Regions from separate parts of the Streptomyces sp. NPDC029216 genome, predicted to be linked through region 1. Evidence: predicted binding sites of a transcription regulator. Region 1 holds the regulator's gene; each other region holds the start of a gene.
What was found. The regulator HrcA, encoded in region 1, represses chaperone genes, less so after heat shock. The targets are predictions, from matches to a motif close to TTNGCACTCNGNNNNNCNGAGTGCNAA.

Region 1 (5,490 bases):
GGCCAGGGACTTGGCCCCGCGCTCGCCCCGCCACTGGGTGATGCACCGCGAGGCCTGCCACGGCACGATGGCGTCGACGCCGGTCTCCGTCATCGTCTCCACCGCGACCTCGCCCCGGTCGCCCTTCGGCAGCGCCTGCACCACCGTGATCCGCACGGCCGGCTCCGGCTCCTCCCGGATCTCGTGCAGGTCCGTGACGACCAGGCGGTCCTTGCCCTCGGCCGCCTTGACCACGCCCTCCGCCCAGCGGCCGCGCCCGTCGGTGAGGACCACGTCCTCGCCCGGGGCCAGCCGCTTCACGGACACGGCGTGCCGTCCCTCGGGGCCCTCCAGCACGAACTCCGGCCCCGCGGGGACCTCTTCGACCACGAACACGGGGGCCGTCATGACGCTCTCCTCATCTGCAACACCTTCAACGCGCTCTGTGCCTCGGCCAGTTCGGCCGCCAGCACCTCCACCAGCTCCCCCGCCGGCAGCGCCCGGGCCAGCCGGTGCCCCTGCCCCGCCCACAGCGCCATGCCCTGCGGGTCCCCGGCCGCGGCGGCCGCCTTGCGCAGCCCGGAGGTCATGTGGTGGATCTGGGGGTAGGCGGCCGGGGCGTAGGGGCCGTGCTCGCGCATGAAGCGGTTCACCAGACCCCGCGCGGGCCGGCCCGTGAAGGCCCGGGTGAGCTCCGTGTGCGGGAACATCGGGTCGGTCAGGGCCTTCTTGTGCAGCGGGTGCGCGCCGGACTCCGGGCAGACCAGGAAGGCCGTGCCGAGCTGGACCGACCCCGCGCCCGCCGCGAGGAGCGCCGCGATCTGCGCGCCGCGCATCACTCCGCCCGCCGCGATGATCGGCAGCGTGACGGCCTCCCGTACCTGGGTGACCAGCGTGAGCAGGCCGACGCCCGCCGTGGCGTCGGTCTGCGGGTCGTCGCGGTGGGTGCCCTGGTGGCCGCCGGCCTCGACGCCCTGGACGCAGACGGCGTCCGCGCCGGCCGCCTGGGCGGTGCGGGCCTCGTCGGCCGAGGTCACGGTGACGATCGTGTACGTGCCGGCCGCGCGCAGGCGGGCGAGCGCGGCGGGCTCGGGGCAGCCGTAGGTGAAGGAGACCACCGGTACGGGGTCTTCCAGCAGGATGGCGAGTTTGGCGTCGTAGCCGTCGTCGACGGTGCCGATGATGTCCTCCTCGGCGAGGGAGACCTCGTACCAGCTCGCCTCGCCGGCCAGCTGCCCGCGGTAGGCCTCGACCGCGGCGGGGTCGACGTACCCGGTCTGCGGGAGGAAGAGGTTCACTCCGAAGGGGCGGCGGGTGAGCCCGCGCGTCTGTTTGATCTCCTGGTACATGCCGTCGGCGGTCTTGTAGCCGCCGGCCAGGAAGCCGAGCCCGCCCGCCTCGCACACGGCGGCGACCAGGGGCGGTCCGGAGACGCCGCCCGCCATGGGAGCCTGCACGATCGGGTAGGGGTGGAGACCGTTCGGTGCGGAGGACATGCCCTGCATCGTGCCATGTCCGGGTCACGGCACCGAATCATGGCATTCGCCTGGCATAGTCCGCTTTCCGGATGCCGGGCGGCGGGGGCGTGGAACGGCGAGGAGCCCGGTACGGGGTCTCCCGTACCGGGCTCCTACGACGTCGGCGCCGAACGGTCAGCGGCCGTTGAACGCGTCCTTCAGGCGGCTGAACAGGCCCTGCTGGCCCGGCGCGAACTGGCCCATGGGCCGCTCCTCGCCGCGCAGCTTCGCGAGCTGGCGCAGCAGCTCCTCCTGCTGGGCGTCCAGCTTGCCGGGGGTGGTGACCTCGACGTGGACGATCAGGTCGCCGCGGCCGCCGCCGCGCAGGTGCGTGACGCCGCGCCCGTGCAGCGGGATCGCCTGGCCGGACTGGGTGCCGGGGCGGATGTCGATCTCCTCCATGCCGTCCAGCGTCTCCAGCGGGCACTTGGTGCCCAGGGCCGCCGCCGTCATGGGGATGGTGACCGTGCAGTGCAGGTCGTCCCCGCGCCGCTGGAAGGTCGGGTGCGGCAGCTCGTGGATCTCCACGTACAGGTCACCGGCGGGGCCGCCGCCGGGGCCGACCTCGCCCTCGCCCGCGAGCTGGATGCGGGTGCCGTTCTCGACGCCGGCCGGGATCTTGACCGTCAGGCTGCGGCGGGAGCGGACCCGGCCGTCGCCCGCGCACTCGGGGCACGGGGTCGGGACCACGGTGCCGAAGCCCTGGCACTGCGGGCAGGGGCGCGAGGTCATGACCTGGCCCAGGAAGGACCGGGTGACCTGCGAGACCTCACCGCGGCCGCGGCACATGTCACAGGTCTGCGCCGAGGTGCCGGGCGCGGCGCCCTCGCCGGAGCAGGTGCCGCAGACCACGGCGGTGTCGACCTGGATGTCCTTGGTCGTACCGAAGGCGGCCTCGTCCAGCTCCAGGTCCAGGCGGATCATGGCGTCCTGGCCGCGGCGGGTCCGCGAGCGCGGTCCGCGCTGCGAGGCCTGGCCGAAGAAGGCGTCCATGATGTCGGAGAAGTTTCCGAAGCCGCCGGCTCCGAAGCCGCCCGCGCCACCGCCGCCGCCCGAGGAGGACAGCGGGTCGCCGCCGAGGTCGTAGACCTGCTTCTTCTGCGGGTCGGAGAGGACCTCGTAGGCCGCGTTGATCTCCTTGAAGCGCTCCTGCGTCTTCGGGTCCGGGTTCACGTCCGGGTGGAGTTCACGCGCGAGGCGGCGGAAGGCCTTCTTGATCTCGTCCTGCGATGCGTCGCGGCGCACGCCGAGAACGGCGTAGTAGTCCGTGGCCACTTACGACTCCGCCAGGATCTGTCCGACGTAACGTGCCACTGCGCGTACCGCTCCCATCGTTCCGGGGTAGTCCATGCGGGTCGGTCCGACCACGCCGAGTTTGGCGACTGCTTCGCCGCCCGAACCGTAGCCGACGGACACGACCGACGTGGAGTTGAGCCCCTCGTAGGCGTTCTCGTGCCCGATCCGTACGGCCATCCCCGACTCCCCGGCCTCGCCCAGCAGCTTGAGGAGCACCACGTGCTCCTCCAGCGCTTCGAGCACCGGCCTGATCGTCAAGGGAAAGTCATGTCCGAAGCGAGTGAGGTTGGCGGTGCCGCCGATCATCAGCCGCTCCTCCGCCTCCTCGGCCAGGGTTTCGAGAAGGGTCGCGAGCACCGCCTTGACGGTCGCCCGGTCGTCGATCTCGAACGACTCCGGCAGGTCCTGCACCAGGTTCGGTACGTCGGTGAAACGACGGCCGACGACCCGGCTGTTGAGCCGCGCCCGCAGATCGGCGAGGGAGGTCTCGCCGAACGGGGTCTGGGTGTCGACCATGCGCTGCTCGACCCGCCCGGTGTCGGTGATCAGTACGAGCATCAGCCGGGCCGGGGCCAGCGACAGCAGCTCGACGTGCCGGACGGTGGAGCGGGTCAGCGACGGGTACTGGACGACGGCGACCTGGCGGGTGAGCTGCGCGAGCAGCCGGACCGTGCGGCCGACGACGTCGTCGAGGTCCACGGCCCCGTCGAGGAAGTTCTGGATGGCCCTGCGCTCGGGCGTCGACAGCGGCTTGACCCCGGCCAGCCGGTCGACGAAGAGGCGGTAGCCCTTGTCGGTGGGGATCCGGCCGGCGCTGGTGTGGGGCTGGGCGATGTAGCCCTCCTCCTCCAGCACGGCCATGTCGTTGCGCACGGTGGCCGGTGAGACGCCCAGCTTGTGCCGCTCGGTGAGGGCCTTGGATCCGACGGGCTCCTCCGTCCCGACGTAGTCCTGGACGATGGCGCGTAGCACTTCGAGTCTGCGTTCACTGAGCATCGCGCACACCTCCGGATGCGGTCGGTCGTCGGTCATCGGTCGGTCTTGGCCGGTCGGTCTTGATCGGCTGGCACTCTGGGCGCCCGAGTGCCAGAGATCCCCCGGTCAGTGTACGGCCGGGTAGTACGCCGCAGGCAAGGGCGGCCTGCCAGGGTAACGTCGCCGCATGGACGTACGGTGGGAAGAGGCGGGCTGGGAACGGCTGACCGGACGGGCCGGACGGCGACGGCTGCCGGTGTGGGACTGCACGGTGGGTCTGGTGGTGGGGGACGAGTCGGTGCTCCTGATCGACCCCGGATCCAGTGTGCGGGAGGGGGCGCAGGTGCGGGCCGAGGCGGAGCGGCTGACCGGCCGGCACGTGACCCATATCGCATTCACCCACGGACATTTCGACCACGTGCTGGGCGGCGCCGCCTTCGCGGGCGCCCAGTTCTACGGCGCGGTGGGGCTGGACCGGCTGCTGGCGACGCCCACGGGCCGGGAGGAGCTCCGGTACAGCGCGGTGGCCCAGGGCCTGGCGCAGGACGCGGCCGCAGAGGCCTGCGACCTGCTGAAGGCGCCGGGGCACCTGGTGTCGGGCGAGTGGACGCTGGAGCTGGGCGGGGTGCAGGTGCTGCTGGCCAACGTGGGGCCCGCGCACTCCCAGCACGACCTGGCCGTCTTCGTGCCGGGCGAGCGGGAGACGGTGTTCTGCGGGGACCTGGTGGAGGAGTCGGGCGAGCCGCAGGCGGGGTCGGACGCGGTGCCGGGCCAGTGGCCGGCCGCCCTGGACCGGCTGCTGTCGCTGGGCGGCGAGGACGCGCTGTACGTGCCGGGTCACGGAGCGGTGGTGGACGCGGGCTTCGTACGTGCGCAACGCGCCACACTGGCGGCCCGTTTCGGCGTGTCGCGGGCGTGAGGGCGGCCGCGCTCCTAGTGTCGGCCGGATGCGTGAGTACTCCCCCGACCTGACCCCGCAGTGGAAGCGCGCCAAGCCGGTGCCGGAGGTGCCGGCCGACCCCGATCTGGTGGTCGAGGTGGCGGGTACGGACTTCTGCGGCGCGGTGGTGGCGTGCGAGGCGGGCACGGTGACCCTGGAGGACCGGTTCGGCAAGCGGCGGGTCTTCCCGCTGGAGCCGCGCGGCTTCCTGCTGGACGGCGCGGTGGTGACCCTGACCCGCCCGTCACGGGCTCCCGCCGCACCGGCCCGTACGGCCTCGGGCTCGATCGCCGTACCGGGGGCGCGGGCCCGGGTGGCGCGGGCGGGGCGGATCTACGTGGAGGGGCGGCACGACGCCGAGCTGGTCGAGCGGGTCTGGGGCGACGACCTGCGCATCGAGGGCGTGGTGGTGGAGTACCTGGAGGGGATCGACGACCTCGCGGCCGTGGTGGCGGAGTTCGCCCCCGGCCCCGACGCCCGCCTGGGCGTCCTGGTGGACCACCTGGTGCCGGGTTCGAAGGAGTCCCGGATCGCGGCCTCGGTGACCTCGCCGGACGTGCTGGTGGTGGGCCACCCGTACGTGGACGTCTGGCAGGCGGTGAAGCCGTCGGCACTGGGCATCGGGGCGTGGCCGGAGATCCCGCGCGGCCAGGACTGGAAGACGGGCGTCTGCCGGGCCCTGGGCTGGCCGCAGAACACAGGGGCCGCCTGGCAGCACATCCTGTCCCGCGTGACGTCCTACCGCGACCTGGAGCCGACGCTGCTGGGGCGGGTGGAGGAGCT
Region 2 (5,490 bases), on a different contig from region 1:
CGTCCTGGACGAGTGCCTGGCGATGAACTACACCGACCACGACATCATGGAGAGCGAGGGGCAGAGCGACGGCCGCGACGGCATGCAGCAGACCATCAGCATGTGGCGGGACGCCTTCGACTTCTCCTTCGAGAAGACCCGGCAGATCGCCGAAGGCGACTGCGTGACGACGCTGTGGAACTGGAAGGGCACCCAGAAGGGCGAGTTCATGGGCGTCGCCCCGACGGGCAAGGAAGTGACGATGTCGGGGTGTACGACCTTCCGCCTCGACAACGGCCAGATCGCCGAGGGCTGGTGGTACTACGACGCCCCCAGCCTGATGCGCCAGATGGGCATGCTGCCCGAGTAACCGACCCCCGGACGGCACGCAAGAGGCCCTGGTCACCCCCGCGGAGCAGCGGTGACCAGGGCCTCTCGTCCGGCTAGCGCTCAGGCGCCGGCCTCAGCCTCAGTGGCTGTGGCCGTGACCGTGGCCGTGACCGGCGTCGGCCTCTTCCTCGGCCGGCTTCTCGACGACCAGGGTCTCGGTCGTGAGCAGCAGGGAGGCGATGGACGCGGCGTTCTCCAGCGCGGAGCGGGTGACCTTGACCGGGTCGATGACGCCGGCTTTGACCAGGTCGCCGTACTCGCCGGTGGCGGCGTTGAAGCCGTTGCCCTTCTCCAGCTCCGCCACCTTCGAGGTGATGACGTAGCCCTCGAGGCCGGCGTTCTCGGCGATCCAGCGCAGCGGCTCGACGGCGGCGCGGCGGACGACCGCCACACCCGTGCCCTCGTCGCCGGTCAGGCCGAGGTTGCCCTCCAGGACCTTGACGGCGTGGACGAGCGCGGAGCCACCGCCGGAGACGATGCCCTCCTCGACCGCGGCGCGGGTCGCGGAGATGGCGTCCTCGAGACGGTGCTTCTTCTCCTTGAGCTCCACCTCGGTGGCGGCGCCGACCTTGATGACGCAGACGCCGCCGGCGAGCTTCGCCAGGCGCTCCTGCAGCTTCTCGCGGTCCCAGTCGGAGTCCGTGGACTCGATCTCGGCCTTGATCTGGTTGACGCGGCCCGCGACGTCAGCGGCGTTGCCGCCACCGTCGACGATGGTCGTGTCGTCCTTGGAGATGGTCACGCGGCGCGCGGAACCGAGGACGTCCAGACCGGCCTGGTCGAGCTTGAGGCCGACCTCCTCGGCGATGACGGTGGCACCGGTGAGGGTGGCCATGTCCTGCAGCATCGCCTTGCGGCGGTCACCGAAGCCCGGGGCCTTGACGGCGACCGCGTTGAAGGTGCCGCGGATCTTGTTGACGACGAGGGTGGAGAGCGCCTCGCCTTCGACGTCCTCGGCGATGATCAGCAGCGGCTTGGAGCCACCCGCCTGGATGACCTTCTCCAGCAGCGGCAGGAGGTCCTGGATGGAGGAGATCTTGCCCTGGTTGATCAGGATGTACGGGTCGTCGAGGACGGCCTCCATACGCTCCTGGTCGGTGACCATGTACGGGGAGAGGTAGCCCTTGTCGAAGGCCATGCCCTCGGTGAACTCCAGCTCCAGGCCGAAGGCGTTGGACTCCTCGACGGTGATGACACCGTCCTTGCCGACCTTGTCCATGGCCTCGGCGATGAGCTCGCCGACCTGCGAGTCCTGCGCGGAGAGCGCGGCCACGGCGGCGATGTCCGACTTGTCCTCGATCGGGCGGGCGGTCGCGAGGAGCTCCTCGGACACGGCCTTGACCGCGGCGTCGATGCCCTTCTTCAGGGCGGCCGGGGAGGCGCCGGCGGCGACGTTGCGCAGACCCTCGCGGACGAGCGCCTGGGCGAGCACGGTGGCGGTGGTGGTGCCGTCACCCGCGATGTCGTTGGTCTTGGTCGCCACCTCCTTCACGAGCTGCGCGCCGAGGTTCTCGTACGGGTCGTCCAGCTCGACCTCGCGGGCGATGGTGACACCGTCGTTGGTGATGGTGGGGGCGCCGAACTTCTTGTCGATGACGACGTTGCGGCCCTTGGGGCCGATCGTCACCTTGACCGTGTCGGCAAGCTTGTTGACGCCGCGCTCGAGGGCGCGACGGGCGTCCTCGTCGAACTTCAGGATCTTCGCCATGGGAGCGGTTCAGCCCTCTCGAAAACTCGGGTTTAACGAGCTGCGCCCCTCGCCGCCCGGCAATCAGCGGGGTGACCAGGGGCGCAGCTCAAAGCAATGCTTCGGTGAATTACTTCTCGACGATCGCGAGCACGTCGCGAGCCGAGAGGACGAGGTACTCCTCGCCGCTGTACTTCACCTCGGTGCCGCCGTACTTGCTGTACAGCACGATGTCGCCGACGCTGACGTCCAGCGGGAGACGCTGGCCGTCCTCGAAGCGGCCCGGGCCGACCGCGAGGACGACGCCCTCCTGGGGCTTCTCCTTCGCGGTGTCCGGGATGACCAGGCCGGAGGCCGTGGTCTGCTCGGCGTCGAGCGGCTGGACCACGATGCGGTCCTCAAGCGGCTTGATGGCAACCTTGGAGCTGGCGGTCGTCACGATCCGACCTCCCCCTTCGGAGATCCGGGGTTAACTGTCTGAGGTGGCGACCAGGTCGATCCGTCGTCGCGGGTGCCGGACCTGCCTGTCGCTGTGTTGGCACTCACCGGGGGCGAGTGCCAGGTGTGACACTATTCCGGCGATTAGCACTCGGTCAAGCGGAGTGCCAACACGAGCCGCCGGGCCAGCGCAATCCAGCCGCGGGTTCCCCCGGTTGGCGCATTCGATACGGGCCTCACGGCGCGGGCGGCCCACCTCCGCAAGGAACCATGAGGAGGACATCAACGTCATAGACGATATGAAGATAAAGCGCCTCATTGCCGAGCAGATCGGTCCCCAGACCGCCACTGCGACCCCGAGTGCACCGGGCGCCGCGTCTCCTTCCGCCTCCGCTTCCTCCCCCTCGTCAGCCGCGCCGCCCTCCCCTCCGCCGCAGCCGGCGCGGGAGCAGGACACCCTCGACGGCGGCGGCGTCCCGTGCGTGGACTGAGGCCGCTGACGGTGGCGGGTGCCCGCCGCCGGACCGAAGCACTCCTGCTGGTGTTCGTCGTCGGCATCGCCGTCTTCGGGCACGTGAGCGCGGGCCTCGCCATGAACGGCGAGCTGCCGCAGCACCTCACCAGCTTCGTGATCAGCATGACCCTGCTCTCCCTGGTGGGGCACCTGGGCATCCGCCGGTTCGCCGCGTACGCGGATCCGCTGATCTTCCCGCTCGCCATGCTGCTGACCGGGCTGGGGCTCGTACTCATCCACCGGCTCGACCAGGGGTACATCGAGCGCTACGGCTCGGACGCGAACGCCCCCGGCCAGCTGATGTGGACGGTGGTCGGGGTCGCCGCCTGCCTGCTGGTGGTGGCGCTGCTGCGGGACCACCGGCTGCTCCAGCGGTTCATCTACATCACGATGGTGGTCGCGCTGGTGCTGCTGATCGCGCCGGCGTTCTTCGGCGCGGACAAGTACGGGGCGAAGCGGTGGATCGTCCTCTTCGGGTTCTCGCTCCAGCCCGGCGAGTTCGTGAAGATCATGATCGCGGTCTTCTTCGCGGGGTACCTGGTGATCCACCGGGATTCGCTGGCGCTGACGGGCCGGAAGTTCCTGGGCATGCGGCTGCCGCCGATGCGCCAGCTGGGGCCGATCATCACCGTGTGGATCATCTCGCTGCTGGTGCTGGTCTTCGAGCGTGACCTGGGTACCTCGCTGATCTTCTTCGGGGTGTTCGTGGTGATGCTGTACGTCGCCACCGAGCGCACCAGCTGGATCGCGTGCGGCCTGGTCATGGCGGCGGGCGGCGCCTTCGTGGTCGGCTCGACCGAGCCGCACGTCAAGGCGCGCGTGGCGGCGTGGCTCAATCCGCTGTCCTACTACTGGGAGAACCGCCCGCCGGGGGTCACCTCCGACCAGTCGGCGCAGGCGCTCTTCAGCTTCGGCACGGGCGGCGTCTCGGGCACGGGGCTCGGTATGGGCCATCCCGAGCTGATCAAGTTCGCGGGGCGCAGCGACTTCATCCTGACGACGGTCGGGGAGGAGCTGGGGCTGGCCGGCGTGATGGCCGTGCTGCTGCTGTACGCCCTCCTCGTGCAGCGGGGCCTGCGGATGGCGCTGGCCGCGCGGGACCCGTTCGGCAAGCTGCTGGCGGTGGGGCTCGCGGCGGCCCTGGCGCTCCAGGTCTTCGTGGTCGCGGGCGGCGTCACGGGCCTCATCCCCCTGACCGGCAAGGCCCTGCCCTTCCTGGCGAAGGGCGGCTCGTCACTGCTGGCCAACTGGATCATGATCGCCCTCCTCCTCCGCATCAGCGACAGCGCGGAACGACAGCGGGAGGCGGACGCACGGGGGCCGGTAGAGACGACCATCACGCCGGTGGTGGCGGGGGTGCGGTAGGGGTACGGGGCCACGGCGCGGGCCGCTTTTCGCCCCCGCGAGGGGTGGGGGCCGGGCGGTGGCTGCCCACCCGCCGGCCGGGGTGCGGGTGGGGCGGTGGTCGCACGGTGCGGCGGGGGTGGGGTGCCTCCGGGTCCTGGCGGGGCGGTCTCAGGGAAGGGTTGGGGGGTTCCCGTCAGTCTCATCGTCCTTCCGCGTCGGGCCGGTCAGTCAAGAGCGCTCCTTCGTCGCGTCGCTACGCGATGTCGCTGCGCTCCACTCTTGACAGCCCGACCCGCCACGAAAAGCCGAAGACTGCCGGGAAACCCCCAAAGGAACGGGACGGACCGGAGACAGGCATGCGGCTCCCTCAGCGATGAGCCGGGCGGTCGGGGGCCGGCAGACCGGGCATCCGGCCCCATCAGCCACAATCGGGGCCACCCCACGCACCAGATCGCTACGCGCTCCTCCCGTCTCAGCGTCCGGCGGCCGTCTGGGGTTGCTACCCGCACCAAAGGCCAACCAGGACGTCTTCGGGCGCCGTCCGGCGCATCAGATCGCTACGCGCTCCCCATATCCCGGCGTCTGCGGGCGGTCTGGGGCTGGTCATAGGCGGGGTGGACGTTGGCGACGGCGGTGGTGAATTCGCGGCCGGACGCGTTCCGGATGTAGGCCAGCTCCATCCAGCGCTCGATGCCGGTGTCCGAGACGTTCTCGTTGATCACGGCCATCAGCACGCCCTCGACACCGGACGCGATGTCGCGCACGCGGCGGTGCAGGAGGCGGTGGGGGACGTACTCGTACTGCTCACTCATCGGGCGTCTTCTCCATGGAGTCGAGGAAACGCTCCCAGCCGAACCGTGCACGGTCGAGAAGTTCCTGGCTGGGCGTGGGCGCGGCCCCAGGCTGGGGCCAGGAGAAGTCCGAGACGAGTGCGTCGCGGGTGGGGATGAGGTGGTCACTCATAGGTCGTTCCTGCCGTCGTCAGCGGGCCGGATGCCTGGCGGCGGTTGCGCCGGGATGCTCAGGTTCACCCCCAGAAGGACTTGAATGAAGGACTTCCTTTGGCCTTCTGATGCCCATTTGAGGACTTCTCATGGCCCATTGGGGTGAGAAGGTGGCCTCGCAGAGGACTTGC
Region 3 (5,490 bases), on a different contig from region 1:
CACGATCTCCCCGACCGTGGCCTCCTCGTCGAGCGCCGGCAGCACCACGCTCACCGTCGTCCCGGCCGCCCGTTTCCGGTCGAGCAGCTGGTCGAGCGGTCGGTCGGCGGCGGACCAGGAGCGGTCGGCCAGCCAGCGCTCCACCTCATCCAGCACTCTCAGCACTCCCTGGTCATTCGGCGGCGTCACGCCCGGCGGTTTTCGGCCGAATCGTGATCCATCTCGCGGTTCGGACGGCTGTCTCAACCGGCCGTCCCTTCGGTTACAGTCTTGAACAACGCGAAGGTCCACCGCATGCCGGGGGTCCTCGCGACAAACGCACCGGCGCGCCATCGAGCGCGTGTGCCGGTGCCATACCGCTCATCCAGAGGGGCAGAGGGACACGGCCCGTTGAAGCCCCGGCAACCCTCCAGTCGGTTCTCGCACGCGCGGGGCCCCGGCTAGGGAAGGTGCCAATTCCGTCTCATGGCGAAGTGCGCCATGGGGAAGATGAGGAGAAAGGGCCTCGCCGTCATGGCTGCACAGACTGTCGCCACCTCTGCCGCTTCTGCCACTTCTGGCTCCCACACCGCCGGATCCGTCGATCTCGGACCCGCCACCAGCCTTTCCTGTCGTGAGTGCGGTACCCGCTTCGAGCTCGGCCCCATCTTCGCCTGCGCCGAGTGTTTCGGTCCGCTGGAGGTGGCCTACGAGCTGCCGACCGGCGACCCGGAGGCCCTGCGCGCGGCGATCGAGGCCGGCCCGAACAACATCTGGCGCTACGCGCCGCTGCTGCCCGTCCCGGCGGACGTGGCCGGCAAGCCGAACCTGAACCCCGGCTTCACCAAGCTCGTGGACGCGGCGAACCTGGCCAAGGAGCTGGGCGTCACCGGCAAGCTCTACGTCAAGGACGACTCCGGCAACCCGACGCACTCCTTCAAGGACCGCGTCGTGGCCATCGCCGTCGAGGCCGCCCGCGCCTTCGGCTACACCACCCTCTCCTGCTCCTCCACCGGCAACCTGGCCGGCGCCGTCGGCGCCGCGGCCGCCCGCGCCGGCTTCCGCTCCTGCGTGTTCATCCCGCACGACCTGGAGCAGGGCAAGGTCGTCATGGCCGGTGTCTACGGTGGCGACCTGGTCGGCATCGAGGGCAACTACGACGACGTCAACCGCTTCTGCTCCGAGCTCATCGGCGACCCGCTGGGCGAGGGCTGGGGCTTCGTCAACGTGAACCTGCGCCCCTACTACGGCGAGGGCTCCAAGACCCTGGCGTACGAGATCTGCGAGCAGCTCGGCTGGCAGCTGCCCGACCAGATCGTGATCCCGATCGCGTCCGGCTCGCAGCTCACCAAGATCGACAAGGGTCTGCAGGAGCTCATCAAGCTCGGCCTGGTCGAGGACAAGCCCTACAAGATCTTCGGCGCCCAGGCCGAGGGCTGCTCCCCGGTGTCGACGGCCTTCAAGGCCGGCCACGACGTGGTCCGCCCGCAGAAGCCGAACACCATCGCCAAGTCCCTGGCCATCGGCAACCCGGCGGACGGCCCGTACGTGCTGGACATCGCGCGCCGCACCGGCGGCTACGTCGAGGACGTCACCGACGAGCAGGTCGTCGCGGCCATCAAGCTCCTGGCGCACACCGAGGGCATCTTCGCCGAGACCGCGGGCGGCGTGACCGTCGGCGTGACGAAGAAGCTCATCGAGAACGGGCTCCTCGACCCGTCGCTGACCACCGTGGTCCTCAACACCGGTGACGGCCTCAAGACCCTGGAGGCGGTGTCCGGCACCGGCCAGACCGCCACCATCCGCCCGAGCCTGGACGCCTTCCGCGCCGCCGGCCTGGCCTGACCCTTCCCCCGCACTACCCGGAAAGGCGGTAGCGCCATGAGCGTCAACGTCCGCATCCCCACCATCCTGCGCACCTACACCGGCGGCGCCGCCGAGGTCCCGGCCGAGGGCGCGACCCTCGCCGAGGTCATCGACTCGCTGGAGGCGAACCACCCGGGCATCGCCGCGCGCGTCCTGGACGACCAGGGCAAGCTGCGCCGCTTCGTGAACGTGTACGTCAACGACGACGACGTGCGCTTCGAGGGCGGCCTGCAGACGGCGACGCCGGACGGCGCCGGCGTCTCGATCATCCCCGCCGTGGCCGGCGGCTGCTGATCCGAAGAATCTGAATTGCCCCCTCCGCTAAAAGCGGAGGGGGCAATTCTGCTTGATTGGGCGCGGTAGAGTTGGGGAAGTCCCCTCCGCTGTTCTTGCCCGCCGCATATGAACGGGTCGCGAGAGGGTTGACATTGAGTCAACATGCGCGTGCCTTTTGGGGCATTGGTGCGGCTTGTCGGGCCCGAGTTGCCCTGGAATAGGCCAACTTTTCAGTCCATTTCCGCGTTTGCGCGTGTCCAGATTTCTCGTCGGAATGACCTGTTGCAGACAGCAGCGGTGCAGATACATTCAGCCCCGGTCGAGGCGTTCCGGCGCAAGTTCTGACCCGGGTCCGCGAAGTGCGGACCTGCGCAAGGGCCAGTAATAGGGGAGTTAGGCATGGCTCAGGGCACCGTCAAGTGGTTCAACGCGGAGAAGGGCTACGGCTTCATCGCGGTCGACGGTGGTGCGGATGTGTTCGTCCACTACAGCGCCATCCAGATGGACGGGTACCGCACCCTTGAAGAGGGTCAGCGGGTCGAGTTCGAGATCTCGCAGGGTCAGAAGGGTCCGCAGGCTGACATGGTCAAGCTCGCGGCCGGCTGAGTCGAAGCGCGATCGGCCACCGACGCACGCGCCAACACGTGAGGGGCCCACATCCTGGACGGGATGCGGGCCCCTCACGTATGTGCCGGCCCGGCATGACCCGAAGCCGCTTGCACTCGTGGGGGCCGAGTGCTAATCATTGGCGTTAGCACTCTCCGGGTGAGAGTGCTACAAGACGAGGACCGGGTCGGTGAGGCCCGCAGGGTCCGGCGGGAAGGAACCGCCGGGTCGGCAGGCCGTCCGTCGCGGGCGCGGGCGCGGTCCGGAGCAATCCACCCTCCCCTCACGTCTGGTGACGTAGGGGGAACCCCAGTCCTGGAGGACCACTTCAGATGGCCAAGATCATTGCGTTCAACGAGGAGGCCCGGCGCGGTCTCGAGCGTGGCATGAACCAGCTCGCGGACGCCGTCAAGGTCACCCTTGGCCCCAAGGGTCGCAACGTCGTCCTTGAGAAGAAGTGGGGCGCGCCCACGATCACCAACGACGGCGTGTCCATCGCCAAGGAGATCGAGCTCGAGGACCCGTACGAGAAGATCGGCGCCGAGCTGGTCAAGGAAGTCGCCAAGAAGACGGACGACGTCGCCGGCGACGGTACGACCACCGCCACCGTCCTCGCCCAGGCGCTCGTCCGCGAGGGTCTGCGCAACGTGGCTGCCGGTGCCAACCCGATGGCCCTCAAGCGTGGTATCGAGAAGGCCGTCGAGGCCGTCTCCGCCGCCCTGCTCGCCCAGGCCAAGGATGTCGAGACCAAGGAGCAGATCGCTTCCACGGCCTCCATCTCCGCCGCCGACACCCAGATCGGCGAGCTCATCGCCGAGGCCATGGACAAGGTCGGCAAGGAAGGCGTCATCACCGTCGAGGAGTCCCAGACCTTCGGTCTGGAGCTGGAGCTCACCGAGGGCATGCGCTTCGACAAGGGCTACATCTCGGCGTACTTCGCCACCGACATGGAGCGTATGGAGGCGTCCCTCGACGACCCGTACATCCTGATCGTCAACTCCAAGATCGGCTCGGTCAAGGACCTGCTGCCGCTCCTGGAGAAGGTCATGCAGTCCGGCAAGCCGCTGCTGATCATCGCCGAGGACGTCGAGGGCGAGGCCCTGTCGACCCTGGTCGTCAACAAGATCCGCGGCACCTTCAAGTCCGTCGCCGTCAAGGCCCCGGGCTTCGGCGACCGCCGCAAGGCCATGCTCGGTGACATCGCCATCCTCACGGGCGGCACGGTCATCTCCGAGGAGGTCGGCCTCAAGCTGGAGAACGCCGGTCTCGACCTGCTCGGCCGCGCCCGCAAGGTCGTCATCACCAAGGACGAGACCACCATCGTCGACGGTGCCGGTGACAGCGACCAGGTCCAGGGCCGCGTCAACCAGATCCGCGCCGAGATCGAGAACTCCGACTCGGACTACGACCGCGAGAAGCTCCAGGAGCGCCTCGCGAAGCTGGCCGGCGGCGTGGCCGTCATCAAGGCCGGTGCCGCGACCGAGGTCGAGCTCAAGGAGCGCAAGCACCGCATCGAGGACGCCGTTCGCAACGCGAAGGCGGCCGTCGAAGAGGGCATCGTCGCCGGTGGTGGCGTGGCCCTGCTCCAGGCCTCCTCGGTCTTCGAGAAGCTGGAGCTCACCGGTGACGAGGCGACCGGCGCCAACGCCGTGAAGCTCGCGCTGGAGGCCCCGCTGAAGCAGATCGCCGTCAACGGTGGTCTTGAGGGCGGCGTCGTCGTGGAGAAGGTGCGCAACCTGGCCGTCGGCCACGGTCTGAACGCCGCCACCGGCGAGTACGTCGACATGATCGCCGAGGGCATCATCGACCCGGCGAAGGTCACGCGCTCCGCGCTGCAGAACGCCGCGTCCATCGCCGCGCTGTTCCTGACCACCGAGGCCGTCATCGCCGACAAGCCGGAGAAGGCCGCCGCCGCTCCGGGCGGCATGCCGGGCGGTGACATGGACTTCTGATCGGCCCCTGGCTGATCGGCTGTTCTCGGACCGAGGGCGGCACTCCTTCTGCGCGAAGGGGTGCCGCCCTCGGGCGTTTCACCACCGGCCCGCCCTCCACCGCCGGCGGCGCAGCTCCTCGCGCGCTTCGCGGACGGCGCCGGCCAGCCCCAGGAGCACCGCCGCCCCGACCGCCACCTCCGCCGCGGTGCGCATACCCCGGGGGTGGAGGTCGCGTGCGAGCTCGGTGATGGCCTTGCCCCGCGGGTCGTACACCAGCGCCAGGGTCTCGCCCTCCTTCGCCAGCCGCGAGCCCGCCTCCATGTGGTCGGTGGGGCCCGCCGGGCAGGACAGGCGATGGTCGTAGGAGGTGGTGGTGGAGGTGGTCCAATGGCCGTTGGCGTCCATGGAGGAATCCGTCTTGGTGTGCTTGGTGACCTCCAGGACGACGCAGTCGACCTCCACGCCCCGGTCCGCCAGCACGCCGGCGTCCACGGCCGACAGGGTGAGGAAGACGCCGACGCCGGCCGGGACGGCGGACAGGGCGACGAGCAAGGCACCGCGCGACCCGGCGAGCGCGGCGTGTCCGCCGAGCAGGAGCAGGGGGAGCAGTAGCCCGGCGAGGAAGGTCAGCCAGCCGTTGAGGGAGCCGTAGGCCCACTCCCGGGCCACGCCGAAGGCCAGGGCGGCGGCCAGCGGTGGCACGCCCAGCGCCAGCACGGTCCGCCAGATCGCCCGCCACCATGTCCCCGCCCGGCCCGCCATGACGCCCCCCGTGGCTCGTCCGCCCCGGCTTCCAGGTAACCGCGCGGGCGGGGGTGCGTAAAGGGCG

Region 2: a site for HrcA is predicted at 2,639-2,665, ahead of groES (co-chaperone GroES). Genes of this name have one in related genera too.
Region 3: a site for HrcA is predicted at 2,837-2,863, ahead of groL (chaperonin GroEL). Genes of this name have one in related genera too.

Annotation. Positions count from the first base shown of each region.
Region 1 covers NZ_JBEZWL010000007.1:25,678-31,167, forward strand. The annotation lists gene AB0F18_RS04685 (16S rRNA (uracil(1498)-N(3))-methyltransferase) at 1-387, opposite strand, end outside; gene AB0F18_RS04690 (nitronate monooxygenase) at 384-1,475, opposite strand; gene dnaJ (molecular chaperone DnaJ) at 1,632-2,771, opposite strand; gene hrcA (heat-inducible transcriptional repressor HrcA) at 2,772-3,788, opposite strand; gene AB0F18_RS04705 (MBL fold metallo-hydrolase) at 3,955-4,686, shown strand; gene AB0F18_RS04710 (DUF3097 domain-containing protein) at 4,715-5,490, shown strand, end outside.
Region 2 covers NZ_JBEZWL010000006.1:96,789-102,278, reverse strand. The annotation lists gene AB0F18_RS04440 (ester cyclase) at 1-349, shown strand, start outside; gene groL (chaperonin GroEL) at 449-2,077, opposite strand; gene groES (co-chaperone GroES) at 2,187-2,495, opposite strand; gene AB0F18_RS04425 (FtsW/RodA/SpoVE family cell cycle protein) at 2,973-4,373, shown strand; gene AB0F18_RS04420 (hypothetical protein) at 4,913-5,167, opposite strand; gene AB0F18_RS04415 (hypothetical protein) at 5,160-5,318, opposite strand.
Region 3 covers NZ_JBEZWL010000010.1:87,459-92,948, forward strand. The annotation lists gene AB0F18_RS06695 (glucosyl-3-phosphoglycerate synthase) at 1-156, opposite strand, end outside; SAM riboswitch class I at 358-496, shown strand; gene thrC (threonine synthase) at 514-1,824, shown strand; gene AB0F18_RS06705 (ubiquitin-like small modifier protein 1) at 1,861-2,139, shown strand; gene AB0F18_RS06710 (cold-shock protein) at 2,521-2,727, shown strand; gene groL (chaperonin GroEL) at 3,060-4,679, shown strand; gene AB0F18_RS06720 (hypothetical protein) at 4,758-5,423, opposite strand.